DNA from 4 places in the Leisingera sp. MMG026 genome. Region 3 is predicted to be linked to each of the others. Evidence: riboswitches for the same ligand, from Rfam matches in the RefSeq annotation. Region 3 holds a riboswitch; each other region holds the start of a gene.

What was found. Region 3 has a riboswitch for cobalamin ahead of L1069_RS13350 (DUF1636 domain-containing protein). Riboswitches for the same ligand answer to the same signal wherever they lie in the genome.
Region 1: it holds a riboswitch for cobalamin, as region 3 does, so the genes downstream of both, L1069_RS12520 (DUF4198 domain-containing protein) here and L1069_RS13350 (DUF1636 domain-containing protein) in region 3, are expected to answer to the same signal.
Region 2: it holds a riboswitch for cobalamin, as region 3 does, so the genes downstream of both, L1069_RS16715 (hypothetical protein) here and L1069_RS13350 (DUF1636 domain-containing protein) in region 3, are expected to answer to the same signal.
Region 4: it holds a riboswitch for cobalamin, as region 3 does, so the genes downstream of both, L1069_RS13605 (aromatic ring-hydroxylating dioxygenase subunit alpha) here and L1069_RS13350 (DUF1636 domain-containing protein) in region 3, are expected to answer to the same signal.

What each region holds. Positions count from the first base shown of each region.
Region 1 covers NZ_JAKFZM010000019.1:90,327-97,722, forward strand. Annotated here, with positions in the region: gene maiA (maleylacetoacetate isomerase) at 1-298, shown strand, start outside; gene L1069_RS12495 (aminotransferase class V-fold PLP-dependent enzyme) at 505-1,929, opposite strand; gene L1069_RS12500 (ABC transporter ATP-binding protein) at 2,154-2,804, opposite strand; gene cbiQ (cobalt ECF transporter T component CbiQ) at 2,791-3,579, opposite strand; gene L1069_RS12510 (cobalt ABC transporter permease) at 3,576-4,169, opposite strand; gene cbiM (cobalt transporter CbiM) at 4,166-4,783, opposite strand; gene L1069_RS12520 (DUF4198 domain-containing protein) at 4,794-5,579, opposite strand; cobalamin riboswitch at 5,720-5,935, opposite strand; partial or broken gene L1069_RS12525 (IS3 family transposase) at 6,054-7,223, shown strand.
Region 2 covers NZ_JAKFZM010000032.1:26,567-33,962, forward strand. Annotated here, with positions in the region: gene recR (recombination mediator RecR) at 1-59, opposite strand, end outside; gene L1069_RS16695 (GNAT family N-acetyltransferase) at 243-734, shown strand; gene L1069_RS16700 (YbaB/EbfC family nucleoid-associated protein) at 797-1,141, opposite strand; gene L1069_RS16705 (DNA polymerase III subunit gamma/tau) at 1,334-3,142, opposite strand; gene L1069_RS16710 (protein-tyrosine phosphatase family protein) at 3,337-3,867, shown strand; gene L1069_RS16715 (hypothetical protein) at 3,947-4,351, opposite strand; cobalamin riboswitch at 4,461-4,683, opposite strand; gene L1069_RS16720 (TetR/AcrR family transcriptional regulator) at 4,702-5,292, opposite strand; gene L1069_RS16725 (alpha/beta hydrolase) at 5,377-6,255, shown strand; gene L1069_RS16730 (SRPBCC family protein) at 6,280-6,747, opposite strand; gene nudC (NAD(+) diphosphatase) at 6,805-7,396, opposite strand, start outside.
Region 3 covers NZ_JAKFZM010000021.1:65,522-72,917, reverse strand. Annotated here, with positions in the region: gene cobN (cobaltochelatase subunit CobN) at 1-493, opposite strand, end outside; gene cobW (cobalamin biosynthesis protein CobW) at 664-1,698, opposite strand; gene L1069_RS13350 (DUF1636 domain-containing protein) at 1,701-2,111, opposite strand; cobalamin riboswitch at 2,207-2,410, opposite strand; gene cobO (cob(I)yrinic acid a,c-diamide adenosyltransferase) at 2,461-3,096, shown strand; gene glpD (glycerol-3-phosphate dehydrogenase) at 3,202-4,779, opposite strand; gene L1069_RS13335 (DeoR/GlpR family DNA-binding transcription regulator) at 4,772-5,557, opposite strand; gene L1069_RS13330 (DUF1513 domain-containing protein) at 5,697-6,776, opposite strand; gene L1069_RS13325 (imelysin family protein) at 6,778-7,396, opposite strand, start outside.
Region 4 covers NZ_JAKFZM010000022.1:40,096-47,491, forward strand. Annotated here, with positions in the region: gene L1069_RS13600 (hybrid-cluster NAD(P)-dependent oxidoreductase) at 1-643, opposite strand, end outside; gene L1069_RS13605 (aromatic ring-hydroxylating dioxygenase subunit alpha) at 648-1,883, opposite strand; cobalamin riboswitch at 1,988-2,190, opposite strand; gene L1069_RS13610 (dihydrofolate reductase family protein) at 2,463-2,999, shown strand; gene L1069_RS13615 (TetR/AcrR family transcriptional regulator) at 3,003-3,554, shown strand; gene L1069_RS13620 (DUF1523 family protein) at 3,628-4,272, opposite strand; gene L1069_RS13625 (hypothetical protein) at 4,283-4,549, opposite strand; gene L1069_RS13630 (DUF6638 family protein) at 4,550-5,911, opposite strand; gene L1069_RS13635 (hypothetical protein) at 6,036-6,761, opposite strand; gene L1069_RS13640 (ATP-binding protein) at 6,758-7,396, opposite strand, start outside.

The DNA of each region.
Region 1 (7,396 bases), on a different contig from region 3:
AGTGGCCAGACACGCGACCCAGCTCAGCAGGGGTGCGGCAGACATGCCCAAGGCCTGGATGCAGCATTTCATCCGGCCTGGCCTGCAAGCGTTTGAGGCATTACTTACCAGCTTCAGCCAGTCGCCCTTTTGCATTGGAAAAACCCCGGGGCTCGCCGATATCTGCCTGATGCCGCAGCTTTACAATGCACGCCGCTGGGAAGTGGACTTTTCGGACCTGCCACGGATCTGCGCCGTGGAAACAGCCTGCGCGGCGCACCCTGCTTTTGCCACGGCGCACCCGGATCAACTCCGCTGACCAGCCACGCCGCATGTTGCACCGGCATAAATATGCAACAGAACGAGGCGTTGGCGGGTGTCTGCGTGCGCCAGGGGCGCAGGCAGGACAGGCGCACATCGGGTGCAGCATTTCAAATTAAGCAATCTTCCCGCAGGGCTAGCCGGTTTTCGCGGCACCTGCCGCTTGCGTAAACTGGAGGGGCTTCAAGTTGCTATTCAAGCCATTCAGCGAACATTGGCGACGCAGTGGCGATAAGCATCAATTAATTCAGTTGAAAGAAGGTCAGCATCTTCTTCCTGCATGCCGTATCCAATGACAGAAGCTCGAATGATCTTGCGGCCAGCCCATTCGCCATGTGTCGGGTAAACTTTGCCATTTCCCTGAACACGCCGCAGGACCTGCATAGTGAGCTTGTCGCCATCCGCCCCGTCGCCGCAGCAAATCGCAACCTGGTTGCTGTGGATCCGGTTCAGGACTGTTAAGCCGGGCTCGTTTGACACCGTTCGGGCAATCCGCTCCGCGAGGCGGCAATGGTGCGCTACAAGTTCGCGAACACCAGCCCGGCCGAGATGCCGCAGTATCGCATAGCTAGGGACACCTCTTGCCCGCCGGGATAACTCAGGCGTTGAATCACTTGGCTCCCAATGCTCAGTGGTCTCAGGCAGATAGGCGCCACGGGCAGACATCGACGCAACGAGCGGCGCACGGTCGCGTACTATAACCATGCCGGCATCGAAAGGTGCGTTAAGCCACTTGTGCAGGTCGATTGCCCAGCTGTCCGCTTCGCCGACCCCCTCCAGCCGATTTGCAAGCTCGGGCACTGCAGCGAGCCATAGCCCGAACGCTCCATCGACATGAACCCAGCCCTTCTTCTCGCGTACCATTGGGATCAATTCGTCAAACGGATCGAAGGCGCCAGTGTTTATTTGACCTGCCTGCAGGATCACAAGCGGCGGTTTGCTGCACCGGTTTATTGCTGCCCGAAATGCGTCCGGCTTAATCCTCCCTTCGCTGTCGGCAGCTACAGTTTGTGTGCGGCTTGCTCCAAATCCGGCGTAGCGCAGGGCTGCAAATGGCGCAGAATGTGCGTCTTGCCCGATCAGAACCGGAATCTCCGGTGCCCCGAAAAGCCCATCAGCTTCGACATCCCAACCCTGAGCGGCCAGCAGCGCATGGCGTGCCGCCATAATGCCAGCCATGTTTGCAACCGTACCGCCGGTCACCAATCCGGCTCCGCTTTCGGCAGGCAGCGACAGCAATTCAATAACCCAGTTGCAGACGGCGCGCTCCATACCCGTGATTGCTGGTGTCTCAAAGGATGAACCCGCGTTTTGCCCCCAGGCTGACACTAAGAAATCAGCAGCTACACCAACGGGATGCGACGCACCAAGGACATAGCCGAAGAAGGTCGGGGCTGCCATTTTGTGCAGCCCGCCGTCAGCCTGCTGCACGATATCCTCGATAACCTTACTCTCCGGCACCCCTGTTTCAGCAAGAGGCCCCAGGAAGCGGTTTGCAGCTTCGCCAAGTTCCAAGCTGGGGCGGGCCAGCCCCTGAGGCAGATCCTCGCGAAAAGCCTTCGCCGCTCTGTATGCTGTTTCTAAAGCTACCGCTTGCCCATCACTCAAGCCACGCCGAACACGATCCATCTCACATATCCCTCCTACTTTTTAACAACACGTCGAAAAGTAGCACGGATTCCGAGTTCCCTTGAGCGACCAATGCCATTTTGGCAATGCGGCCGGTCGTGGCGGATTGGAGAACCCGCCAGCTGCCTGCCGCCCAGCCTGGAGCGAGGGACGGGTTGTTGGGCAGGGGCTTTTTCGGGTGCCGGTTCATGTTTGGGCCATTCGTGTTCGATTAGCCGCACGTCCTAAGCCCGTATAAGCTCGCGGCCCTTCAAGCGATATCCTCCAGGAGCAATCTGTTTACGGAATTCCTGGTCATGGCTGACCAGAAGGATTGCCTGATCAAGCCCTTTCAGGATCCCGGCCAGCCGCGCGTAGTTGTCCGGGTCCAGTGCGTTGGTCGGCTCATCCAGAATAAGCACTGCCGGCTCCATGGCCAGCACCGTGGCCAGTGTCACCAGCCTCTTCTCGCCGCCCGACAGTTTGTGGGTCACCCGGTCGCGCAGATGCATCAGCTCCAGGCGGGTCAGCACGCTGTCAACAATTGCCAAGGCATCCTGTTTGGATTTGCCCAGGTTGAGCGGACCAAAGGCCACATCCTCGGCCACGGTCGGGCAGAAGAGCTGGTCGTCGGCGTCCTGAAACACAAAGCCCACGCGGCGGCGCATCTCGTGAAAATCCGCTTCCGCCATGCAAGGCTTGCCAAAGGCGGTGACGGTGCCGCTGGCGGGAACAAGCAGCCCCATAATGATTTTCAGCAGTGTCGATTTTCCGGCGCCGTTGGGCCCGGAAATCGACAACCGTTCACCAGCGTTGAGCCGCATCGAGGCGCCTTCCAGCACCGGATCAAGCCCCGGGTAGGCAAAGTGGATATTGTTCAAATCAAGAAGCGGCATAGGCGGCCTCCGCCCAGATCAGGGCAGCAAGTGCGGCGGACAACGCCGCGGCAAACAGCAGGTCGGACCGGTTGAAACGAAAATCCTCCAGCAGGATGATGCGGCCGGAGAACCCCCGGCATTTCATCGCCGCCAGAATGCGCTCCGACCGTTCGATGGAGCGCACCAGCATCATGCCAACCAGGTAGCCGTAGCTGCGGTAGGTGTGCCAATTGGTGCCGGGGCGGAAGCCGCGCAGCTTCATCGAGGTGCGCAGGCGCTGGTATTCCTCGCGCAGAACGTCGATGTATCGGATGGTGAACATCATCAGGTGCACCAGCCGCTCTGGCATCTTGAGGGCAAAGAGCGCGTGGCCCATGGTTACCGGCTCCATCGAACCCACCAGTGTCATAACCGCAAGGATCACCGCATTGGCGGTAAGGGCAATCTCGGTTGCACGCCACAGGCCTTCCCAGCTGGCCTCCAGCCCCCAAATGGACAGGGCCGGGGTTCCCGGCACTGTAAACGGCAGCAGCACCAGCATGAAGATGATGAAACTGTCCATCATCGCCATCCGTTTCAGCGTTTTCCGGGGCGGCAGGCCAGAGAAGGCCAGCAACCACATCGACAGGCCGAGAGCGGCCGCCAGAACCCAAAGATTGCTGAGCGAGACAACCACCACCGCATAGGCGGCCGTCATCACGATGCGCATCCGCGGGTCAATTGCTGTGACCTTGGCGTGGAAGGTGCCGAAACCGCCGAGCGGTTTTTCCTCGCTCGTCAGAACATAGGTCATGCGCTGCTGCCGATCTTGCGGCGTGCCGCAATGTAGAAGCCCAGCCCGAACAGGCCGCAGATATAGCCGATGCCGCCAAGCACGGATTGAAAGTCCGACTTGTTCTTGAACGCTGTCAGCTCCTGCCGGAGCGGGCGCAGTTCATTGCGCATCATGGTGGCAAGCTCGGAGCGGGTTTGATCGGAGAGGCCCGCGGACCCTGCCGCCGCCGGCGCTGCAGAAGTGTCCGGGGCAGCAGCCGCTGAAACTGCTGCCGCGCCCGGGCTTTGCCCAATGATCTGCGCGACTTCCGCACCGTCCATCATCATCTCGGCCACGTGGCCAGCACCCAGATCGCCGCGGAAGATATGTGTCACAGGCTCCGACGGGGTGAACAGGAAAAAGCCGTCACCGTCGGTTCTGGACTCTCCCAGCTTGCTGCCGGCCGCGTCAAAGATCTCAATCAGCAGGTCCGCGGCCATGTCACCGTTGGAAAAGCCCACTTCGCCTTCAATGTCGGAACCGGACGGAAAGACAGCTGAGATAACATTGTGTGCCATCACCGGGAGCGGCGCCAGCAGTGCAAGGATCAGAATGCAGGAGCGGATCATGCAAGGCTTCCTTTTGTGTCGAAAAACAGCTCGGGCTTCACACGCCGCGCCAGGAAAATGGCAGCACCGGACAAAAGCGCTTCGATGATCACCACCGGGATATGGGAAAAGAACACCAGTTTCGCTGCCAGGACAAACTCATCGCCGGACAACATCAGCGAGACTGCAACAGCAAGTGTTGTGGCAGCAATGGCCGCGCCGCCGCCGATACCGCCCCAGATGGCGCCCTGCAGAGGCGAGCCGCGGGCCACCAGCGGTCGGAAAATCAGCCCGACCAGAACTGCAGGCAGGGCGATGTTCACGGCGTTCACGCCCAGCACGGTCAGCCCGCCAAAGCCAAAGAACACCGCCTGCAGCAAGAGGCCGACAAACAGGGCCGGAAAGGCCGCCCAGCCCAGAACCAGCCCCGCAAGCCCGTTCAGGATCAGGTGAACCGAACTCGGCCCGATCGGGACATGGATCAGGGAGGCCACAAAGAAACTGGCCGAAAGAACCCCCGCCGCCGGAATACGTTCCAGCGGCAGGCTCCGCAGCCCCATGGCGATACCGCCGACGGCGGCAACCGCGCCGCCGATCACAACCGGATTCGACAATGCGCCGTCTACGATATGCATGGTGCTATTCTCACTTCAGCTCTTCAGCGTGGATCCACAACACAGCGTCCTGGCTGAGTTCCTTGCCGTCATGCTCAGTCGCCGGGCCGGAGCCGAGAGCAGCAAAGCCCCAGTGGCCCGCTTTCGGAATGCCAAAGGAAAAGACGCCATTCTGGTCTGCAATCGCAACGATGGCGCCGCCGGACATCGGCTGAACCGTCGGGTTGGTTGTGGAAAAGGCCGCAAGGTCAGGCTCTGATGCCATGAATTCAACCTCGATTTCGGCACCAGGAACCGGCTTGCCATCCGCCAGCACCTGACCTGAGAAGGTAGAGCCGACAATGACGTTATAGGGCTTGTTCAACGGCAGGATCTCGGTTTCCAGGCCCACCGGCTGATCCCAATCGGTGGGCAGGGTGTTGCGGTTCAGCACGACTTTGGAAATCTGCTGAATATAGATGTCTTCGCTTTCCTCATAATAGGGCGCGGGCACAGTCACCACCACATAGTCGCCCGAGCGCTTGACCGGAACCGACGCCCTGTAGGCGGCGGCTTCGTTCTCCGCGCCCTTGAATGTGGCCGGTTCCAAGCGGTCCGAAAGATCAACCTTTTCGCCCTTGTGAACCATAAAAAATTCTTCAGGTTTGCCCATGTCCATCACATGGCCGTTTTCCAGCGGGTGCCAGAACACCAGCCCCATCGGCACATCGCCGGGCTTCCCGATCAGCACGTTTTCAGTGTAGTTCAGCTGGAAATGCGCCGATGCGGTGACCGGCAGGGATATGGCCAGAGCTGCAGCCAGATAATTCAGTTTCATTTCGTCCTCATTCGACGACACAGGCGCACCTGCAATCAGGAATGAACAACGGGGAGAGTGGCACGGAGAAGCCTGAACGGCAGCCGCGCCAGACGCGCACCCCGGCGTCCGGTGGAAAAGGGCAGACACTCCGCTAGCGAAGTCTTTGCCCTGTGTCCGGCAGGTCTCCTGACTCGCGGGTCTTGGTTCGGCTGGCCTTCCCGGGAAAGATCCCAGTGGCATGTTCAGCGTCACTCACCGCTCACAGTTGCGGGGGCAGTCACGGATTTGGTCCCTAATGGGTACGCCGCACCGTGTTCCCTATTTCTTCCGCTGCGCATTGAAACACTCGCGGAACCGGTCACACTTGCTGAATGGCAAAACCATTTTACTGAGTCAAGCTTCCCGTCTTCTGTTCAATTGCCGAATGAGTGGACCTGTCGCGGTTTGATGCCGCCCCTTTGATAGCATTTACTGCACCAAAGGAGACGAAGTATGGGCACGAAACGGACGGACGAATTCCGAGCTGATGCGGTGCTCATAGCGCTGACCAGCGCACTTACACGCAAGCAGGTTGCTGATGATCTTGATGTTGGCCTGTCAACGTTTGACAAATGGATCACGGCACACCGAGACACCGGTGTAGTGTCGAAGGAGGATTTGAGCCTTGCCAAAGAGAATGATCGGCTTCGGCGCGAGAACCGCATTCATAAGGAGGAAAGGGAAATCTTAAAAAAGGCCACGGTGTTCTTCGCGAGCCAAAAGCCGTGAGGTTTAAGTTCATTGAAGAACACCGAAATCAGTTTCCAACAGCACGCTTGTGTAAGGTAATGGACGTGAGTGCGCGTGGTTTGCGTGCATTCCGCAGCCGCCCTGCCAGTCGCAGGCAGAGATCTGATCTGGTGACATTGGCCCACATCAAGGAGCAATCGCGTGTCAGCCTGGGCAGCTATGGTCGGCCACGCATGACTGAAGAGCTGAAGGAGATCGGCCTGAATGTTGGGCATCGGCGTGTGGGCAGATTGATGCGACAGAACGGCATATCCATTGTTAGGACCCGCAAACACAAGGCCACGACGGATAGCGACCACAAGTTCAACATCGCACCCAATCTGCTGGATCGGAACTTCATTGCCGACCAACCAAACCAAAAAGTGGGCTGGCGATATCAGTTACGTCTGGACCCGTGAGGGTTGGCTATACCTCGCTGTCATCCTGGACCTGCATTCTCGGCGGGTCATCGGTTGGGCCATCAGCAATCGGATGAAGCGGGACTTGGCGATCCGGGCGCTGAACATGGCTATAGCCTTCAGATCACCGCCTATGGGCTGCATTCATCATACGGATCGTGGATCGCAATACTGTGCTCATGACTATCAGAAAATCCTGCGACAACACGGGTTCAGCGTGTCCCCCTCTCATGCATGTAAACATGCACTGCCGGGGCAGTGGATGAGCGGCAAAGGAAATTGCTATGACAATGCGGCCGTCGAGACCTTCTTCAAGACGATCAAGGCAGAGCTGATCTGGCGAAGGTCATGGCCAACGCGACGGACAGCGGAGATGGCGATCTTTAACTACATAAACGGCCTCTACAATCCGCGCCGACGGCACTCTGCCTTAGGCTGGAAAAGCCCAGTCGCGTTCGAACGGAAAGTGGCTTAAACGAGCACCTGGGGCGGCACGAAACCGCGACAGGTCCAGAGTCACTGCGCGCATTGGTGGAGCGGATCGTGCTGACGCCTGCGTCGGCGGGCGCTGGCCTGGATCTGACGCTGGAGGGGGATCTGGCCGGTCTCTTGCGGCTTGCGGCGGGTGCGGAAGGCGCGGACACGAAG
Region 2 (7,396 bases), on a different contig from region 3:
GGCAGCTTGGCCATCAGGGCAATCAGGTCTTCGATATCGCTGGTGGAATTTCTGATCATGCTCCGGGCCTTTGTATGCCGTGCTATATAGGCTGATTGCAGCCGGAAAGCGCAAGGGCAGGGCGGCAAAATGTTCAGGGTTTGTTTTGCCTCGGCAACTGCAAGGGTAAGGGCAATTGAGCTGGCGGGCGGCAGGGCGTATCTGTTGCAGCACATCTTGCGCGGGAAAGAAAAGGGGCGGCAATGGGACGGCAGGACAACACCCAGCACCCGGTGCGTTTTGCCCGGCTGACCGGGATCGCGCCGCTGGAGATTGCCCGCCACATGTCAGATCCGCGGATGGCAGAGCATATGCCGCTGCTGACAGGCGCCTGGGACGAAGAAACTGCCAGAGACTTTGTTACCGCCAAGGAGAACTGCTGGCAAAGGGATGGACTGGGTCATTGGGCGTTTGTGCAAAAGGGGCAATATCTTGGCTGGGGCGGTTTTCAGAAAGAGGCGAACGAGTGGGATTTCGGGCTGGTCCTAAGGCCCGGCTGTTTTGGCCTGGGGCCGGCCATTGCCCGGCAAGCGCTGGCGTTTGCCCGCCGCGATCCGCGCATCCCTCATGTGACTTTCCTGCTGCCGCCGACGCGGCGCCATCTGCGGCCGCTGGCACGGCTGGGCGCGGTGCAAACCGATGAAGTGCTGTATGAGGGGCAGCGTTTTCTGAAATTCCGGTTGGAAACAGCTTGAACAAGGCAAAGAAAAAGGCGGCTCCTGACGGGCCGCCTTTAGATTGGCATCGCTGGCAGCGCTTAGAACGGCAGCTTGATGTCCTTGGGCAGACCCATGCTTTCGGTCAGCTTGGCCATCTCTTCCTGCGCCTTTTCCGCGGCCTTGGCCTGGGCGTCCTTAATCGCGGCCAGGATCAGGTCCTCGACCACTTCCTTGTCGTCGCCATTGAAGATCGACGGATCGATGTCCAGGCCTTTGAGGTCGCCCTTGGCGGACGCGGTCGCTTTGACCAGGCCGGCGCCGGCCTCGCCCGTCACCATTACATTGTGCAGCTCTTCCTGCATCTGGGCCATTTTGCCCTGCAGTTCCTGTGCCGATTTCATCATCTTGGCCATATCGCCAAGGCCGCCGAGGCCTTTGAGCATCTGTCATCTCCTGAGATTCCGGTTCGGGGCACAGATACGGGCCGCGAGGGCGTGAAACAAGGGGAGGATTGCCTCGGTGCCGGAGTTTAACACCCTTCCGCCCGGCTGGCAGGCCGGGCAGCGCCTGACCTTCCCCCAAGGAAAGCGCCATCGCGGCCACCCAAGGTCAGGCGATGCCCGGGGTCACTTTTGTCACCCGTCCTCGAACGGGTCCCATTCATCCTCCACCTCGGGCAGGGCCTCGGCGGCGACTTCGGCGGCCAGCTCCTGCGCCGTGCGGATGCGTTTGATCTTTGCCTTGGGAAAGCTTTCCAGCACCGCCTGCACCAGCGGATGCGCGGCGGCTTTCTCACGCAGGGCGTTCTCGGCGGCATCGCGGACCTCGGCAATCGTGGCCGCGTCGCCGTCCGGCGCGATCGACACCACCCAGCGCGCACCGGTCCAGTTCTGCAGCGCCGTGCCAAGCCGGGCCGCCAGGTCGCGCGGCGCTTGCGAGGACGGGGTGAATTCGATCCGTCCCGGCTGGTAGGAGACCAGACGCACGCCGCCCTCGACCTCGACCAGCAATTTCACGTCGCGATTGGTGCGGATCAGCTCGACCACATGTTCAAAGGACGGATAGCGCGCCAGTGCTGAGCTGACCTGCGGCGCCAGTGCCGCCATAGTGCCGCCGCCGCCATGTGCCACTGGCGCGCCGCCTGCGGGACCAGTTTGGCCGCCATGACCGGAAGCGCCGCCGCTGCCGCCTAAAGCCGGAGCGCCCATGCCCTGCATCGGCGCACCGCCGCCGGGGCCATTCGGCGGCGGAGGCGGGGTGTCCTTCAGCTTGCGGATCAGTTCTTCGGGGCTGGGCAGGTCGGCCACATGGGTCAGGCGGATCACCGCCATCTCGGCGGCCATCATAGCGTTTGGTGCCGCGGCGACTTCCTCCAGCGCCTTCAGCAGCATCTGCCACATCCGGGTAAGGACGCGCATCGCCAGCGCATCCGCCATCGCCTTGCCGCGGGCACGTTCATCCGGGCTGACGGTGGGGTCTTCCGCCGCATCCGGCGTGATTTTCACCACCGAGACCCAATGGGTGATCTCGGCCAGATCGCGCAATACCGCCAGCGGGTCGGCGCCTTCGGCATACTGGCCGCTGAGTTCAGTGAGCGCGGCCGCCGCATCGCCGCGCAGGATCATGTCCATCAGGTCCAGCACCCGGCCGCGGTCGGCCAGACCCAGCATGGCGCGGACCTGATCGGCAGAGGTTTCACCGGCGCCATGGGAAATCGCCTGATCCAGCAGCGAGGTAGCGTCGCGGGCGGAACCTTCGGCGGCGCGGGTGATCAACGCCAGCGCGTCTTCGGCAATTTCGGCGCCCTCGGCGGTGGCGATCTTCCGCAAGAGCGCAATCATCACCTCCGGCTCGATCCGGCGCAAATCAAACCGCTGGCAGCGCGACAGCACGGTCACCGGCACCTTGCGGATCTCAGTCGTGGCAAAGATGAACTTCACATGCGCGGGCGGTTCCTCCAGCGTCTTCAGCAGCGCGTTGAAGGCGCTGGTCGACAGCATGTGGACTTCGTCGATAATGTAGATCTTGTAGCGGGCCGAGGCGGCGCGGTACTGCACGCTGTCGATGATCTCGCGGATGTCATTCACGCCGGTGCGCGAGGCCGCGTCCATCTCCATCACGTCGACATGGCGGCCTTCCATGATCGCGGTGCAATGCTCGCATTGGCCGCACGGATCGGTGGTGGGGCCGCCCTGGCCGTCTGCACCGATGCAGTTCATGCCCTTGGCGATGATCCGCGCAGTGGTGGTTTTACCGGTGCCGCGGATGCCGGTCATAATAAAAGCCTGGGCAATCCGGTCAGCGGCAAAGGCGTTTTTCAGCGTCCGCACCATGGCGTCCTGCCCCACCAGATCGGCAAAGGTTTCGGGCCGGTACTTGCGGGCCAGAACCTGGTATTGGGATTGGCCGGATGCGCCGGAGGTGCCGCTGGGGGTATCGTTCATGATGTCTCGTGCCGGATTCGGGATGCGGGGTGCTCCGCGTTGCGCGCAGGGTATTGAAGCGCAGCCCGTTCGTCCACCGCCGTTGGGCTGGTCCGGGGCCGCAAAAGAGCTTTGGGATTGCCTGCTTAACCGCTAGGCTGCAAAGGCAGGGGACTGCGGGGGAAATGCAGGAACGCAGCGGCTAAGGAGGCGGTATGCGAACTGAGGATATACCGGAACCTGCGGCGCCGGACGGCGCGGCGCCGGCAGGCCTGACCATCCACGCGCTGTCAGCAGGCGGCGGTATTCTGGCGCTATGCCCGCTGCCCGGTGCGGGAGGCGATTACCGCAATGACCTGATCCAGATCTATCAGTGGCAACCGGGTCTGGTCATCTCAATGACCACCGAGGCCGAGCACGCAGCCGCAGATGTGCCGCGGCTGGGGATTGATATTCAAAGCATGGCCTGCCGCTGGCTGCATCTGCCGGTGCCGGATTTCCAGGTGCCGCCGCCCGCTGTGGCGGCGAAATGGACGGCGGCCAGCCGGTCTGCACGGCAAGCACTGGGCGGCGGCGGCCGGGTGCTGGTGCATTGCAGGGGCGGCTGCGGGCGGTCCGGCATGGCGGTGCTGCGGCTGATGATCGAATGCGGCGAAGCCCCGGCGCAGGCGCTGGCCCGGCTGCGGGCGGTACGGCCCTGTGCGGTGGAAACCAAGGACCAATTGCACTGGGCCTGTTCACCGTAGAGCAGCCGCCAGAGGCGCACCGCAATGAGATACTGCACCGCCCGGCCGATAAGCCGGACAGCACTCTTCAGGTATTCAACTAAAGCGCCAGCATCTGTTCCGCCTGCCGTGCTTCGGCGGTTTTCGGCAGCGCCTCCATCAGCGCGCAGGGGCGGGTGTCCAGCTTGGACGCGGCAAAACCGGTACCGTCGCGGCTGAGGATGGCATCGGCAAAGCGGTCAAGCCCCTCGCGCGGCGCCTCTTCACCGACGCCGCAATACAGCCGGATCCGGTCATGGCTGGCGGCAAACTGCGCCGGGCAGTTGCGCGGGCAGCCGTCCAGCGCGGTGGTGCCGGTGATCTCAAAATCCTCCTGGGTCAGCGGCTTGGCCTTGGTCATCGCTTCGGCCAGTTTGGCGATCATCCGCTCTGCCGCGGGGCAGGGGCGCCCCAAATACTTGCAATCTGTTGCCGCATAGAAATGCGTCTTGTCGGTCCACATCATATCTGCGCCCTCCGCGCGTGGCACGGGGGTTTGGGGGACAAGAGACCGGATGAAAGACGGATCACAGCCGCCGCAGCCATCAGACCCTGTCCGGACACCCCGCCCGGGTTCGAGTTACACGTCCGATGGCAGGTCTCCTGACTTGCGGGTCGTCGCTTTCCCGATCCTTCCCGGCCTCGTATTGAGGGCCAGTGGCTCTATCGGGGTCGCTCGCCGCTTACAGTTGCGGGGGCAGTCTCGGACTTGGCCAGCTTGCGCGGGCCGTACCGTGTTCCCTTTTCATCCCGGACACAAGATTCTGTGGCTCGGGAACCATCGCCACAAGCGGTAGCGGCAGGACGCCTGAGTCGTCAATCGTTTTTCTGCATCTGCAAATACAGCCCGCGGATCAAGTCCGAGTCCCGCCGCACCCGTGCCAGCTGCCAGCCGCCCTGCAGCAGGATATAGAAATTCTCCGCCGCCGCGCGGGCCTCAGGTTCGGGCAGGCCCAGGCGGCGGGCGTGGCGGGTGGTTTCAGTAATCCAGCCCTCGAACAGATGCGCGGCGTGCTGGTGGAACGCCTCGTTCTCCGGCCCTTCGAACAGGGTGGCAGAGACCGGGCAGCCGCTCCATTTTCCTTGCTTGTCAAACAGTTTCGCCAGTTTGTAGCAAACCGTCTTGGCCCCCTCCCGGAAGGTGGGCGCCGGGGTGAAAGACGCCTCGATCAGCAGCAGCATCTGCCCTGACGCCCAGTCCGCCGCGGCCAGGGCCAGGTCGGATTTGCCACTGGGGAAATGGTGGTAGAGCGAGCCCTTGGGCGCCCCCGCCTCTGCCAGTAATTCCGCCAGTCCGGTGCCGCTGTAGCCCTTGTTGCGGAACAGGCCGGCAGCGGCGCGGATCAGCCGCTCGCGGGTCGGGGGCGGGCTGGTTCCGCCCGCCTTGGCTGTCGTCACGTCATTCATGGCGGCAGCTTGACAGCATTGGACCGATTGGTCCAGAGATGGATTGGACCAATCGGTCTAGGCCAATCGACTCAGGAGGTTGCCATGCTGGATAAAAGCGCAGGACATACCGCGGTTATCCGCGAGGAAGAACTGCAGTTTGCATCCGGCACCCACTTGCTGGCTGGGCGGCTGTACCACCCGGCGGGGCAGGCGCGGGCAGCAGTGGTGCTGAATGGCGCAACCGGGGTGCCGCAGCGCTATTACCGGCATTTCGCACGCTGGCTGGCAGCAGAGCAGCAGGTGGCCTGCCTGACCTATGACTACCGGGATTTCGGAGACTCGGCGCGGGGCCATCCGCGCCGTTCCGATGCGACAATGGCTCAATGGGCGCTGGAAGATCAGCCGGCTGCCCGGGCCGAACTGCAACGGCACTATGCGGGCGTGCCGTTGTGGGTGATCGGCCATTCGCTGGGGGCAATGCTGATGCCCCTGCAGGATGGCCTGAAGGACGTCGCCCGCATGATCGTGGTTGCGGGCGGCTTGGTGCATCACCACGATCATCCCTGGCCCTACCGCGCGCTGGCGCTGGCTTTCTGGTTCGGCCATGTGCCGCCATTGGTCCGTGCCTTGGGGTATCTGCCCGGGCGCGCGGTGGGGTTCGGGGCCGATTTGCCCGCCGGGGTGTACTGGCAGTGGCGGCGCTGGTGCACCACGCCGGGCAGCTACCTGCCGGAAACCGGCTCGGCCTTGCCGCGGCCCAAATGGGCAGACGCCGGCGTGCCGGTGGATCTGTATGCGATGGCGGATGACGACGTTGTGCCGCCTGCGGCCGTTTGGCGGCTGGGGGACGTCTTTGGCGATGTGCCGCAGTGCCGGACGGTGCTGGTGCCGCAGGAGGCGGGCGTGCAGAAGATTGGCCATCTGGGCGCCTTTGCCCGCGCCAACGCCGACCTGTGGCCGCGGCTGCTGCCGCCGCAATAGCACGGCTTCCCCCAAACCTTGGAGTCAGGCGGAGCGGTTCAGCCGTTCTTCGGTGATCCGGGCATAGTCGGCCAGCCGCAGCTTGAACCGGCGGGTGAGGTTGCTGCGGGCCAGTTTCAGCGATTGCACCAGCAGCCGGCCGGTCAGGGTGGTGGGCGCCAGTTTCAATTGCACCGACATCCGGGTCCGCCGCGGCGACAGCGCCAGCAGCTCGATCTCCAGTTGGCCGTCCAGGCCGCTGCCGCTGCCGGTCAGCGCCAACCCGGTGACCGGGGTATAAGACGCCAGTGTCAGCCGGATGTCGCGCTGTTTGCCGCGAAACCGAAAGCCGATATCCCAGGCCAGGCCGTTTTCAGGATGCGCGGTATCGCCAGTCCGCTCTACGTCGATGCCGCGCCGCAGGGCCGAGCGCTCCAGCAGGCTGAAATCGGAGATCGCGCCAAAGACGTCGGCAATCGGGGCTTCGATATCTTCTTTGCTTTGAAATTCCATGCTCGCCTGCTTCAGTTGCGCCGCCGTGCTGCCGCGCTGTTTTTTGCAATATGCGCTTTAGTCCAGCGTGTCCGCAAGCCAGTTTCGGAGCAGAAAATGCGCAATTGCTCCCTGACGTGACGGCTTTAGAACCGGGTGTTCGCCTGCAAAGACCGTCATCATCTCCTGGCGGCTGACCCACAGCGCGTCTTCGATCTCAGCCGGGTCGATGGTGATGTCCGTGCTCAGCGCCTCGCCCGCGCAGCCGAACATCAGCGACATCGGAAAGGCCCAAGGCTGGCTGGACAGGTAGCTGACCGGCCCGACCTGCACGCCGGTTTCTTCAAATGTTTCGCGGCGCACGGCTGCTTCCAGCGTCTCACCCGGTTCGACAAATCCTGCGAGCAGCGAATACATCCCCTCGGGCCAGCCGGGCGAACGGCCCATCAGCACAGCATCGCCATGGGTGATCAGCATGATCACCACCGGGTCGGTGCGCGGGAAATGCGGTGCCTTGCAGGCGGGGCAGATGCGCTGCCAGCCGGCCTGCGCCAAATCGCTGGGCGCGCCGCAAGCTGCGCAAAACCGGTGGCTGCGGTGCCAGGCCAGCAGCGCCTTGGCGGTGGTGGCCAGTTCCGCCTCCAGCGGTGTGAGGCAGGTCATCACCCGG
Region 3 (7,396 bases):
CATAAAGCCCTGCAGCGAGGGACAGCTGGGCCAGAGCGGCCTGTGCAGCAACGGCGCCGCCGGCGTCGCACAGCGCCTGAAGGCGGCGCAGGGTGGAGACCGGCAGGGTGGAAAGCTCATCCAGCCGGGCATCCTCGCGCCCGTCAGCAGGCAGGATCGCCAGGGCAATGCCCTTGCGGCGGGCGAGGTCCTGCAGGGTGGCAAGCCCGTAGGACCAATAGCTTTCGCCGCCGATTAGGCGGACCAGGATGCCCTTGGCGCCCTCCAGCGTCTGTTCTGCATAGACGTCAACCGAGAGCGGGTGTTTGAGCGCCACCAGATTGGCGACGCGCAAGGAGGGCAGCGCGCCGTCCGCGCGGTGCCATCCCGCCGCAAAAGCGCCGAGGTCGCTGTCGGAGAAGGACAGCACCACAAGATCGCCGGGCGTCTGCCCGAGATCCTGCGGGGTATCGGTCTCGTCAAGGCCGTGGCTTTCGCGGAAGACGACGTGCATGGGTCAGGCCCTTTCGGAAAGAAGAGCAGAGGGCAGTGCCCGGCCTCGGGAGGAAGCGAAGCGCCCCCCCGTCAAACCAAAGGTTTGCCTCCGGCAAAACGGGGAGGTCGGGCGCTGCCCGGCGTTGCCGCCGGGCGAAACCTTTAAAGTTTCGCCTTGGGGCATCAGCTTCAGGCCCCCAGTGCGGCGCGGATGGCCGGAGCGTCGATATCGTCATGCTCGGCGATGACCACCAGGGCGGTCTTGCGCGGCTGCGCGCCCCAGGGCTGATCGTATTGGGCGCGCAGGCGCTCGCCCACGGCCTGAACCAGCATCCGCATCGGTTTTCCTTCCACCGCGACATAGCCTTTGACGCGCAGGATGTTGCGCTCGCGGGCGAGTTTCACGATGGCATTCTGCAGCGCTTCGGGGTCGGAGACTTCGCCCATTTCGACAACGATGCTTTCAAAATCGTCATGCTCGTGGTCGTGGTGGCCGTCGTGGTGGCTGGGGCGGGCGTCCAGATCGTCTTCGGCAGCAGCACCCAGACCCAGGATGATGCGCGGATCGATGACGCCTTCGCTCATCGGCAGGATCGGCAGCTTGCGGGGTGCCTCGGCCTCGATCACGGCACGGGCCTTCTCGACGCCTGCGTCGCCGGCCAGATCGGCCTTGGACAACAGCACGATGTCAGCGCAGGAGATCTGATCCTCGAAGACTTCGCTGAGCGGGGTTTCGTGGTCGATGCTGTCATCCGCCTCGCGCTGGGCCTGCACGGCGTCCAGATCGGGGGCGAACTGGCCTTTGGCGACCGCCTCGGCGTCCGCCAGGGCAATTACGCCGTCGACGGTGATGCGGGAGCGGATGGCGGGCCAGTCAAACGCTTTCAAGAGCGGTTTCGGCAGGGCTAGGCCGGAGGTCTCAATCACGATATGGTCGGGTTTTTCGGGCAGGGCCATCAGCTGTTCGATGGTGGGGATGAAGTCATCGGCCACGGTGCAGCAGATGCAGCCGTTGGCCAGCTCCATGATGTTTTCCGCCGGGCAGTTGTCATCGGCGCAGGATTTCAGGATGTCGCCGTCCACGCCGGCAGTGCCGAATTCGTTCACCACCACGGCCAGGCGCTTACCCTGCGGGTTCTGCATCAGGTGGCGGATCAGCGTGGTCTTGCCTGCGCCCAGAAAACCGGTGATGACGGTGACGGGGATCTTGTTGAGATCGCTCATGATTACTCCTCGGAGAAGAACTTGGCCGGCGGGATGCGGGCAACGGATTGTTTGCGGAAGGTCTGCGGGCGCTGGCGCCACGGCACGACGCCATCAGCGGTGCCGGCATAAGCCGCAGCACCTTCCAGAATTTCGGGGACATGCTGGTCCGGGTCGAGGTCGCCGTAGACATAAGTCCAGCGTTCTTCGCCGCCGATCAGCGCAACAGCGCAGCCGCGCTTGCACGACGACAGGCATTCGACGCCACGCAGACGGACGCCTTCGGGCATTCCGGCTTCTTCCAAGGCTGCATGCAGGATGGCGCCGGGGCGTGCTGCCTCGGGGTCGGCGCCCTCGCGGCGGCAGGTGAGGCAAACGGTCAGGGTGACCGGTCCCGGGGTGCTGGCAGATTGGCCTGCCATGTCGTCAGCCATTGGCGCGTCTCCTGTCGCGGCAGGGCGTGCGGGATGGCCGAAAAGGGGCCAGTCGTGCGAGCCCCTTACCCGGTCGCAGAACACCCCGTCTGCCCGTTGATCTCTCCTTCGCTGGCAGGTCTCCCGGCTTGCGGATGCCAAGGCGTGCGCCTTGCCGGCCATCCTGCCTTCCCGGGGATCACCCAGTGGCATGGCGGCCTCATCCGGTCACGGTCGCGGGGGCGGCTGTGCTTCGGCCCGAAAGCCTTCACATTCCCTCTTCGCCTGTTTTCACAGGAACCAGCTGAACCCCCTTGCGCTATCGTGCCCTTCTTTGTCAAGACATGGGTCAAACAGCTGGAGAGCCCCAATGAGCGAAAAGTCTGAAACCGGCATCTCAGAAGAAGAAGCCGCCCGTCATACGTCCAAGATGGCCAAGAAAAAGGCCGCGCGCGACCGGATGATGAAGACCAAGGAGGGCGAAAAGGGCCTGATTATCGTCCACACCGGGCCGGGCAAGGGCAAATCTTCGTCGGGGTTCGGGATGATCATGCGCTGCATCGCGCATGGGATGCCGTCCGCTGTGGTGCAGTTCATTAAGGGCGCCTGGCAGACCGGCGAGCGGACATTGATCGAGGAGAATTTCAGCGATCGGTGCCAGTTCTACGCAATGGGCGAAGGCTTTACCTGGGAGACCCAGGACAAGGCCCGCGACATTGCCGCCGCGCAGAAGGGCTGGGAAAAGGCCAAGGAGATGATTCTGGATGAGCGCAACACCATGGTGCTGCTGGACGAGATCAACATTGCGCTGCGCTATGACTATCTGGACCTCGAAGAAGTGCTGGAGTTCCTGGTGGAGCAGAAGCCGCCGATGACTCATGTGGTGCTGACCGGGCGCAACGCCAAGGAAGAGCTGATCGAGATTGCCGATCTGGTGACCGAGATGGGGCAGGTCAAACACCCGTTCCGCGCCGGTGTGAAGGCGCAGAAGGGCGTGGAGTTTTAAGACGCTTTCAGAATGTCCCGCCCGGCCGATAGGCCGGGCCGCGCCAACCCGCCCCCACGGGGCGGCGCGATTGCGCCTCCCTTCGGGTTGGCCCGTCCCTTAGCTCTAAGCCGCCAGCCTGGCGGCTTTCTTGCTGATATAGGCATCCACTGCCGCGCGCTGCGCCTTGTCCAGCCGCAGGCCCAGCTTGGTGCGCCGCCACAGGTAGTCGTCGCCTGACCGCACCCATTCGCGGGCTATCGCCCAGTCGAGTTCCTGCGCGGTGATGGTTGCGCCAAAATCCCGCCCCAGATCACCGGCGGATTTGGCGTCCCCGAGCACGTCCCAGGCTTCGGTGCCGTAAGCGCGGATCATCCGGGCGGTCCAATAGGGCGTCAGGAACGGATAGTCTGCCGCCAGTTTCGTTTTCAGCGTCTCAACATCCGCCACTGCAAAATCACCACCGGGCAGGGCCACGCCTGCGGTCCAGTCAGACGGCACTTGCGGGAACACATCGCCGATTTTCGCCAGCGCGGCCTCGGCCAGCTTGCGGTAGGTGGTGATCTTGCCGCCAAAGACATTCAGCAGCGGCGCCTGCGCGCGGTCCAGCGTCAGCACATATTCGCGGGTGGCCGCAGTGGCCGAGCTGGCGCCGTCGTCATAGAGCGGGCGCACGCCGGAATAGGTCCAGACGATGTCTTCGCGGCTGAGCGGCTGTTCGAAGTATTGCGATGCGAAATCAACCAGATAGTCCTGCTCGGCCTCGGTGCAGTGCGGTTTGGTTTCCGGATCGGGATGGTCGGCGTCCGTTGTGCCGATCAGGGTGAAATCCGTCTCGTATGGAATCGCAAAGATGATCCGCCCGTCGGTGCCCTGGAAAAAGTAGCAGCAGCCATGGTCGAACAATTTCGGCACCACGATATGGCTGCCGCGCACCAGGCGGACGTTTTCGCGGCTGTTCTGGCCCAGTTTCTGGTGCAGCACGTCGGCCACCCACGGCCCGCCGGCGTTGACCAGCATTTTTGCACGGTGCTGCTGCTCGGCGCCGCTGGCGTGATCCTTGGTGCGGATCACCCAATGGTCTGCAAGGCGTTCGGCTGAAACTACCTCGGTCCGGGTCAGGATTTCGGCACCGCGGGCCTGCGCATCGCGGGCGTTCAGTACCACCAGGCGGGCGTCTTCGATCCAGCAGTCGGAGTATTCGAACGCGGTCTGAAACTTGTCCTTCAGCGGCCTGCCTGCGGGATCGTGCGACAGGTCCAGTTTCGCGGTGCCGGGCAGGATGCCGCGTTTGCCCAAGGAGTCATACAGAAACAGCCCCAGCCGGATCAGCCATGCGGGGCGGCGACCCTTCATCCAGGGCATGAAGGTCGTCAGCAGCTTGGACGTCGGTGTTTCGCTGTCAAACCGCATGTCCTTGTGGAACGGCAGCACAAAGCGCATCGGCCAGGAGATATGCGGCATTGCTTTCAGCAGCACCTCGCGTTCGATCAGCGCCTCACGCACCAGGCGGAATTCAAAGTATTCCAGATAGCGCAAACCGCCGTGGAACAGTTTGGTCGAGGCCGAGGAGGTGGCGGAGGCAAGGTCGTTCATTTCGGCTAATGTGACCGACAGGCCGCGGCCGGCGGCGTCGCGGGCGATGCCGCAGCCGTTGATGCCGCCGCCGATGATGAAAAGGTCCGTAACAGGCGTGTCAGTCATTTTCGTTGCTTTCGTTTTGTCCTGCGGTCAGGATCCGGGTGCCAGCGGCCTGCGCGGCCTCGGCAAATTCTGCGGGAACCGGGCGGTCGGTTATGACGATATCCAGATCGGAGACATCGCAAATACGCACCGGGGCGGAGCGGGCGAACTTGCTGCCGTCGCAGACCAGCACCTTTTGCCGGGCGTTCTTGAGGATGGCGCGGGCGACCGAAACCTCTCGGGCGTCATGGTCCATCACGGCGCCGTCGGGATCCAGTGCCGAGGCGCCGATGACGGCGAAATCGACCTTGTAGCGGGACAGGAATTCAACCGCGTCCTCGCCCACAATAGCGCCGTCGCTTTGCCGGACTGTGCCGCCGGCCAGGATCAATTCCTTGGCCTGGCCGCCCATCATCAAGTTGATAATGTTGATATTATTGGAGATAACCGTCAGGCCGCTGTGGCCGGAAAGCGCCCGCGCTACCTGTTCGGTCGAAGTGCCGATGTTAAGGGTGAGGGAGCAATTGTCGGGGATCAGCTCAGCCGCCAGTGCGGCCATCGCCAGCTTGTTGCCCGCGTTCAGCTTGCGCCGGTCCTCGTATCCCTGGCTGGCGGCAGAGCTTATCCGGACGGCACCGCCATGCACGCGGGACAAGGCGCCGCGCGCAGACAGGTCGCGCAGGTCTGCGCGGACCGTCTGTAAAGAGACGCCAAAGCGCTGGGACAGGTCGTCAACCTCGACCCGGTCCTGCCGGTTCAGCAAGGTGATGATTTCGTTCTGACGGGCCGTGGCATCCATTTGCTTTCCTTTCACCGCGATTCCATAGCGGAGTACGGGTGAAATGTCACCTTGTGTTTTCGTTCTGAATTCTGCGATACGCAAAACGAAACGGCGCGCGGTTGCGGGCACGCCTGTACTGCTGTCAGCCAGGGTCTTCTCAGGTGAGCGGGATCAGGTGGTTGTCCCAGGCCAGATCCGACCGGTGCAGCGGGTGTTTGCCGGATACTGAAACCCCGAAAAACTGCCCGCTGCCGGTGCTTGCGGTAAAGCCTGCATTGGACATTGCAAGGCCGCAGACATCCGTCATGCGGTGTTCCTGCAGCAGATCCCCGGTTCCGGTATCCATGACCTGCAGCACTCCGCCGCGCGGAGAGGTGACACCGATCTGCGCTCCGTCCGCTGAGAAGGCGATGGATCCGCCATAGCCATTGAGGTTCAACACCCGCGGGTCGCCATCGGCCATCAGGCGGGGCGGGCTGCCGGGCTGGTGCAGGCCCACGATAGGCAGGGCTTCGCCCGGATCCCCCTGCCATTGCATGGCAAAACCAACGGTACCGTCAGCACGCATGGCGAGGTGACGGATGGAATTCAGGTGCAGCTCTTGCGGCAGTTCCATCTGCTCCTGCAGGGTGCCGTCAAAGCCCAAGTAGCTGAGGTTCGGGCGCATGTCCGGGAGGTTCAGCTTGGCGCGGCCGCTATCGGGGTGGGTCTCAATGCCGCCATTGGCGATGACCAGTCCCGGCGCGTCCCGGCGTAGCAGCATATCGTGCGGGCCAATGCCGCCGGAGGCGAAGGCGGCAATGCGTTTGTAGCCGTCCGTTGCGTCCCAAACGCCGATCACACCGCGTGCATTCCAGAAATCGTTTTCCGTGGTGAACAGGCGGCTGCCATCGGGGGAGAATGTGCCGTGGCCATAGAAATGGTGCCCCGCAGGCGGCTCCAGCCGGGCGAGGGCGGTGCCCGTCCGGCAGTCGATCACATCGGCAAAGCGGCCGGGGCGGCGGGCAAAGGCGACGGCTTCGGGCCGGACCGGATGCGCCGCGGCGGCGTGGCCGCGGGCAGGCAAAGGGTGGCGGAACAGGATTTCGCCGTCTTCTGTAAGACCCGCAAGCAGGAAGGCGCCGCTGCCGTCCTTGCCGGCAGACAGAAAAGCGGGGCTGCCGGCGTTGGCCCAACTGGCCTGCGGGGCAAGGCCTGTGGCCAGAAGACCAGCCAGAAAGCCGCGGCGGGTGGCCATATCAATCGCCGTCCAGGGAATTAAAGCCTGCCGCAACACCCAGGGCCGGCCCCAGTTCGCCGGTCACCAGCGCGCGCAGGTTCTTGATCTCCTGCTGCAGGGATTCGATGCGGAAGCGGCTGGCGGGATCCGCCACGCCGGCAAAGACCGGATCGTTCAGGGTCCCGGCCTTCTTGCGGGCTTTGGCAAAAGCGGCAGTGATCTTGGCTTGCAGGTCCGCGCGGCTGTCTGCCAGCGCCAGGGCCAACGGTTCCAGCGCGTTCAGCGACACCTGCACATGGCGCAGGCTGCGCCCCGAGCGGCGGGCCTCGGCGCGGTTGGGACGCGGGCGGTCAAAGGTGCCAAGCGGGCGGCCCAGGCGCATGTCGTCCAGCACTTGCAACCCGGTGGTGAGCGCCTTGAGCAGCTCCTGGGTGATTTCCTCGTCGCTTTGGTAGCGGATGGCGGGGCTGTGCATTTCGGCGGCGTAGGTCTGTTCCCAATCAACTTTGATGGATTGGGTTGTTGCCGCGATGTCGATGCTGATGGCGCGGGTCAGGGCGCAGCGGTAGTCTGCGCTGCCGGTGGTGGAAAGCTGCGGATCATACAGCAGGTATTCCAGCGCATAAAAGCCGCGGGAC
Region 4 (7,396 bases), on a different contig from region 3:
GCGCGATAAGGCCCAGCATGATCTGGTTCAGCTGGCCGCGGTAGCCGGTCCAGACCTGATAAGGGTCGTCCTCTTCCACCACCAGGTTCAGCTTCAGCCCCGGCAGCCGCGACGCCATGCTTTCCAGCTGCTGGCGGGCGATGATCTCGCTGGGGCGTTTGGCGCAGTTGATAAAGCAGATGTCGGGCGACTGGCCGCGGTCGAACAGATACTGGGTCATCGACAGGCTGGGTGTGATGCCCGAGCCTGCGGAGATGAACAGAAACTTGCCATTCGGGCGCTTTGGCAGGGTGAACACCCCTGCCGGGCCGGAGGCGCGCAGGATCCTGCCGGGGCGCAGATGGTCCAGCATCCAGCGGGTGCCGATGCTGTCGCCCTGGGCCTTGACCGTTACCGAGATCGACAAGGGCCGCGAGGGCGACGAGCTGATGGTGTAGGTGCGCCAGACTGTCCCTTCCGGCACCGGCAGCTCCAGCGTCAGGAACTGGCCCGGCTGGTACTTGAACCACGCGCCCGACGGCGCGCGGAAGCTGAAGGTGGCGGTGTTCGGCGCTTCCGGAACAACCGAGACGCATTCCAGCATCTCGTCGTCCTTCCACGCCAGGGTTTCGTCCAATGTCTCAAAATTGGCCTGCAATCCCATAATCTTACTCCGCCGCAATCAGATGGCGGCCGGTCAGCGCGCGGGTCAGGTGTTCAGCATACCAGTTGGAGAACTGGATGACGCCGCTTTCCTGCACCTCGGAATAGGGACCGGGTTCATAGGCGGGGGAGTTGATGCCTTGCTGGTTGTCTTCGACCACAATGCGATCCTCGTCATTGGTCGCCATCCAGACCTCGGTCAGGCGCTTGATGTCGTAATCCTGGCCCTCGACCGCATCCTTGTGCACCAGCCATTTGGTAGTGACTTCGGTTTCGGTCGGGCTGATCGGAGTGACCCGGAACACGAGGGAGTGATCCGGCAGGAAGTGGTTCCAGGTGGTCGGATAGTGGAACTTCAGCAGCGTGCCGGCATCAGCAAAGGGCACCCGGCCCAGCGGCTTGGCCACTGCCGCCTTGCCGTCCATGGTGTAGCTTTCCGCGCCCTCATTCAGCGGCATCCGCGCCAGCCGGTGCTGGCCGCGCGCATCCATGCGGAACTGCGCCGGGCAACCTGCCGCTTCAATCCGGTCAAAGTGCTTTTGCAGATGCGGCGGGGTCTCGCCGCCCTCTACGCCAGTGACCGAAGGGTCCTCGGGGAAGGTCCGGCACAGCGACGGGTGGTTGCCGCCGCAGTGGTAGCACTCGCGGTTGTTCTCCCAGACCAGCTTCCAGTTGCCGTTCTCGATGATCGAGCTTTCAAAGGCCACCTTGGCATTGCCCAGATCATGCGGCTCCAGGTAGGGGCGGGCGACGTCGGCGAAGGCGTCGAAGTCCGGCGCCTCATCCGCCAGGCAGATGTAGATCAGCCCGGCCAGGTCGCGGCAATGCACCGGCTTCAGCCCGTGTTTCGAGGCATCGAAATCCGGCCCCATGTCACGCGCCCACAGCAGTTTGCCGTCCAGCTCGTAGGTCCACTGGTGGTAAGGGCAGACCAGCTTGGGCGAATTGCCCTTTTTCGCCTTGCACACAACCGAACCGCGGTGGCGGCAGGCGTTGTGGAAAGCACGCACTTCGCCATCAGTGCCGCGCACGATAATGACGTTATAGGCCCCCACCTGATGGGTCACATAATTGCCCGGTTTCGGCACTTCGCAGGCGGGAATGGCAAACAGCCACTCGCGGTAGAAGATCTGCCGCATGTCCAGATCCAAAACACCCGGATCGGTGTAGAACGCCTGTTCCAGAGAATAGTTTTTCTGCCGCGCCATCAGCTTGGCCAGAATTTCGCTGTCGTGAAGCATCTGCTTCTCTCCTCTGCCGCATCCCCGCGGCGTGTTGGCTTGGGTGCAGGCATAGGCAAAGGGATTGCGGACACGCGCCGCAACCGCCCCGCCGCCGTCCGCGGTTGACGTTTTCATGGCAAGGCTGGTTTCCGGACTGTCCCGGGGCCGCTTTGGCGGCGGGGCCTGGCACCTTCCCGAAGCCATTGGCTTCAGTGGTTGTTTGCCATGCCTTGCCCGGGGTCACCGTTGCGGGGGCAGTGCCGGAGTTTCACCAGCTTCCCAATTCTCCGCCCCGAAGGACGGCACCTTGCTATCTGCGGTATTGCCCGAAAAATTTCCCGCCATCGGAAACAAAACCGACCCGGCGAAACCGGAATAAGACATGCAGGTTTGCCGCGCCGGGCGGGACAGGGATGTCCAGAAACTCAAACCGGCATCCGCCAGCCCGTTTGCGGCAAGCGCTTATCTTTCATGCGGTTACCCGCGGCTGATCCCACCGAATCGATTCGCACGCAGTGAATCTTGCGCCAGCCCCTTGGAACGCGGCATGCGCTTAATTATATGCTGTATAATTAAACGCATGCACAGGAGAACCCGATGACCACCGGCCACGTCTTCATCGCCACCAGCCTCGACGGCTTTGTGGCCCGCCAGGACCATTCTCTGGATTGGCTGCACAAACAGCCTGTTGCCGAAGATGACGATGGCGGCTTTGCCGCCTTCATGGACAGCGTCGACGGGCTGGTCATGGGAACCGGATCGTTCCGCACCCTGCTCGGGTTCGGCCAATGGCCCTACAGCAAACCTGTTGTGGTCCTCAGCAGCAGCCTGACCGAACAGGACATTCCCGAGGAGCTGAAGGACAAGGTGCGCCTCAGCACCGCCGCGCCCGCAGACCTTATGCAGGAGCTGCAAGAAGAGGGCTGGACCCGCGCCTATATCGACGGCGGACGGATGGTGCAGTCCTTCCTGCGCCAGGGGCTTATCGCCGATCTGACCATCACAACGGTCCCGATTCTGATCGGCAGCGGCATTCCGCTGTTCGGCAGCCTGGACCGGGACATCGACCTCCAGGCGGCAAGCTCCCGCATCCTGCCCACCGGCATGGTCCAGACCACGTTCCGGGTAGCCTGACCAATGCCCCCGCGCATGGGCCGCCCGCCCAGGGGCAGCCGGACCCTCAGCAAGGATGATGTGCTGAAAACGGCCCTGCAGCTGCTCGATGAGGGCGGCAGCAAGGCCCTCACATTCAAAGCACTGGCAAAGGCGCTTGGCGTCACCCCGATGGCCGTTGCCCATCACGCCGGAACCAAGGACGAGATGATTGCATCCCTCGTCGCCATTGCGTTTGCAGGTTCAGACACCCCGTCAGAAGCGGCAACGCCCAAACTGCGGCTGCGCGATCTGATGACCCGCTATTGCGCCCAGGTGACCAAGCATCCGGAGCTTGCAAAGTGCATCCTGGAAAACCCGGCCCAGATCGGCCCCTCCCTGACCGGGCTGACCCGGCTGATCGAGGCGGAAATCACCGCCGCAGACCTATCTGGCGCAGAGGCCCGCACCATTCTCTGCCTGCTGGTGGATTACACACACGGTTTCGCCTTTGCTGCCGCCGCGGCACCACGCGGGGCGCTTTCGGCTGGCGATTTCACCCCGGCGCTGGACTGGGTCCTCGACCGTATCGAGTAAAAAAAAGCGGGCCCGTTCAGGCCCGCGCATCCGTTTGCATGTTTCAGAGCCGCCCGGTCCGCGGCCCCTCTCGTCACTTCGACTTCCAGCTGTCCAGCCAGCGCCGGAACCGCCCCCTGCGCTCGGCAAGCGCATCGCCGGCGGCATACAGGCTGTCTTCGACATTCTCGACCATCGGATCGATCCGCGCCCGGCGGAAGCGGCGCCAGCGCACATAGACGGCCCAGAATACCGCCGCCAGAAGCACCAGAACAATGATCGTGAACCAGTTGGTTGGCTTGTCCTCCGGTCCCGCAACCGGGTTGATCGTCACCGCGTTGGGAAAGACCGACAGGAATTCATTGCGCCAGCCGTAGTGCATCACCGCCACCCATTCCGGGTTCGCCTTGGTTGAGATACTGTCATTGGCATCCGTATACAGATTGGCCGTATCGAACTTGAAATAGGGCGGCCAATTCCAGCCGGTATCCTCATTCCGGTACACGATATTGCGGCCATTGGGGCGCACCGCCTGGATGAACTGCACATCGCGGTTGATCAGCTCCGCCGACTGGTCATCCGGCTGCGACCAGAAAACCCTCGTCCAGTCGTTCAGCTCCTGCCGCTCCTCGTAGGTATTGACGATCCGCACCACATCGTACTGCGGCAGCGTATAATGCAGAAAGGCCCCGAACAGCACCCAGATGGTGATCAGGAAAGCCCATTTGATGAAACGCATCTGCTGCACCTCACATGAAGTTAATGACATAGACCAGAAACGCCAGCGCCCCCAGTGGAATGATATAGACCAGCAGGATCAGCTTGCGCCGGAACGAGCGGTCGTATTGTTTCAGCCCCCGCTGGATGAAGGCGGAGCGGTCGCCGGTCAACCCCTTCTCTTTCCAGCGGCGTTTCAGTTTCGCCCGCCGCACCTCACGCGAATAAAGCGACACCGTGCCATAGGCCACGGTCAGCACCACCAGCAAGATCAGGATCAGGCGAAAAAAACCGAACATTCAGCGGTCCCTTACCCGGCTGACCGCGCCCCAGGGGCCGACCCGATCGACCATCCCCTTGCGCTGCACTCGCGGCAGCTTGGGCAGACGGCCCTGCATATCCGGCTCATGCCCGAACAGCGCGGCGCGCGCGCCGGCCTTGTCCACCGCATACTCCCGCGCCAGGAACTCAGCCGCATAGGCCTTTTTCGTCTCCGGCCAGCCCCGGTACTGGCGGTAGAATTCTTCCTTGTGGCAGATGAACATCTGCCGGAAGTCATGCGGGCACAGCTCCGCCAGCAGCATATTCACCAAGTCACGCTGGGCCGTGTCCGACGCCCGCAGGGAATAGAAATAGGCCGGATGGTCCGAGCGGATCTTCGGCCATTTGCCGCCCCCCTCGGCCCAGCGCACCAGCGCCGCCAGCCCCTCGAACTCCGCCGGCAGCTCATCCGCATGCCGCGCCGCCATCCGCCGCAGGTCCGACCGCGACAGGCCAGTGAGGTCCCGGCCCTTCCCGGTCAGCACGCTCACCGCCAGGAACCCCATTTTCTGCCGCAGGATCGCCGCGCCATCGACGCCGCGCGACCGGATCACCGGCTCTGCCAGCCCGTTCAGTTCCAGAAACTTGGCAATCGCATTGCGCTCGCTCAGATCAAACACGCGGGCCAGCGGCACGTCCTCGGGCTTCGCTCCGCTGGCAATCACCGCCGGGTGCTCAACGTCCTGAAACACATAAAGCCCGCCGAAATGCGCAGTCCAGAAGTTCGACTGCTCAAAGACCTCATGTTCCAGATGCACCGGATTGCGGGTCACATCGCCGGTCTTCTCCGCCGTCGCAATCATCTCCCCGATCAGCGCATCGTCAAACCAGGCATCCTCATGCGTTTTGAACCGCTCCACCAGCTCCGCCAGATGATCCGCATGGCGCAGGGTACCCTTGGTGGTATCCGCCTCGATCCGCACCTGCCGGATGTCGAACAGCTTGGCCGGAGAGGGCACCTCAAACACCGAATTCACCAGCTCGCCTGCCACCGCATCCGTCGCCGTCAGCGCAAACAGCTGGCGTTCATTGACCTCGATAAACCGGCGCAGAATGTCCCGGCTGGTGGAGAATTTCACGTGAAGCAGCGGGCAGCGCTTCTGCTCGGTGGACAGCAGAATGAACTGCCGGTTTACGCCCGCATGGTTCAGATAGTGATCATCCCCCAGCTCATCTCCGATTTCTGGTGAGTAGCCCGAGATATCGACGTGGAAATCGGTGAGCTGCGTGGTCTTGCCGGTCAGATGCTTCAGCGCGCGATTGTAGCGCTCCACCAGCGCGGGCGAGGCCACATGGAAGAGATTGCCGAACATCAGGCCATGCTGGATGAGGCGTTTCATGCTGTCCTCCTATCCGTATCACACAAGCGATGCGCCCGGCCCGAGGGTGGGTGCGGAACGCGCCCGCCCTGGGGGGCGGGTCGGGCGCGTCGCGGCTTCGCCGCGGAGAAAGACGTCAACCGCATTAAATCTTCGTCCTCAGCAAAGTGTTCATTGGAACAAACGCAGCATCAATACAAATACGAAATGCATCATCGTCATTAAAAGAGTCGTTCAGCTTGCCCTCAAGCTCGCAGCGCTCTTTAGCGTCTTTGTCAAACTCTTTGGTCCACTTTTCGTCTGAATTTTGTCCGGCCCTTTGCTTGTCACATAACGCACCATACCGGCTTTCTAGCACCCCATACCTCGTCACATCGTTCGCAAGCTCTCGTTCTATCTTTTTCACAGGTTCAAAAGCGCTGGCTATGTCAGATGGCCATCTAAGTTCAGCTTCTGCAAGAAGAGCATTGACGTCATTCAGTACTTCTCGTGAACGCCGCCACCGATAACGGCGAACCATACGATCAACTTGTTGGGGCTCTTTTCCCGCTTCAAAGAATTCAAGATCCGTGGGGGTCAGAAACGGCAACCGTATAGCATGCAAAGATTGCCTGTAGCGATACATTTCCGCTGCCAGTGCTTTCGCGAAGTCTGCATCACGTTCTTTCTTCCATGTACTTAGGCCGTTCATCGCAGCCCAAGCTGCGATGATCGCAGCGCCTGCAGTTACGATACTTCCAATCGCCTCAATCATTGGATGCCCAAGTACGATTGCAGGAAACAGTTCAGGAAAGAAATCATTGGCTAACCCCGCAATTGCCACAACCAAGAACACTAACATCAGCCACCTGAAAACCCGGTCAGGATTCACCCCTGCCCCTCCAGATACCGCCGCTTGGCCTCTTCCTGCCGCCCGAAGTCACGCACCATGTTTTCAATCGCCACCTCATCCGACTTGTCGGCATAGCGGAACTCAGAGTCGGCGTAGCGGTTGATCTCCTGCACCACCATGTCGACCGTGACCGGTACCCGCAGTTCGGCAATCATCGCGGATTTGGTCTCGTAATCCTTGAACAGGAACAGCTCCGGGTTCTCCATCCATTCATCCGGCAGCTCGAAATCCATCGCCCGGACCTTGACCGCATCGGTGATGTTCTTGATGGCGCGGCCGGTGAACCGCTCATCCGCAGCTTGGATCGCCTTCAGATAGGTGCCGAGCTTGGCCAGATCATCCAGCTCTCCGAGCTGATCCTGCACCCGGCCAAAGACCTCTGCCAGCCCCGGCTCCTGCGGGCGGTTGTAGGCCTCGAAGGACCGCGCGACCGCCTTCCTGATTTCCTGCGCACCGTACAGATCATGCTCCCCCAGCGGGATCGCATGGTTCTTGCCCATCAAGAGCGTCAGGATGTCGATGTAATCCTCCCGCGTCTGCGGCCCGTCGACCAGGAACCGCGCGCCCGCCCGCTGGCGCAGGGCGTCGTCCACATTCTCCGGATAGTTGGAGAA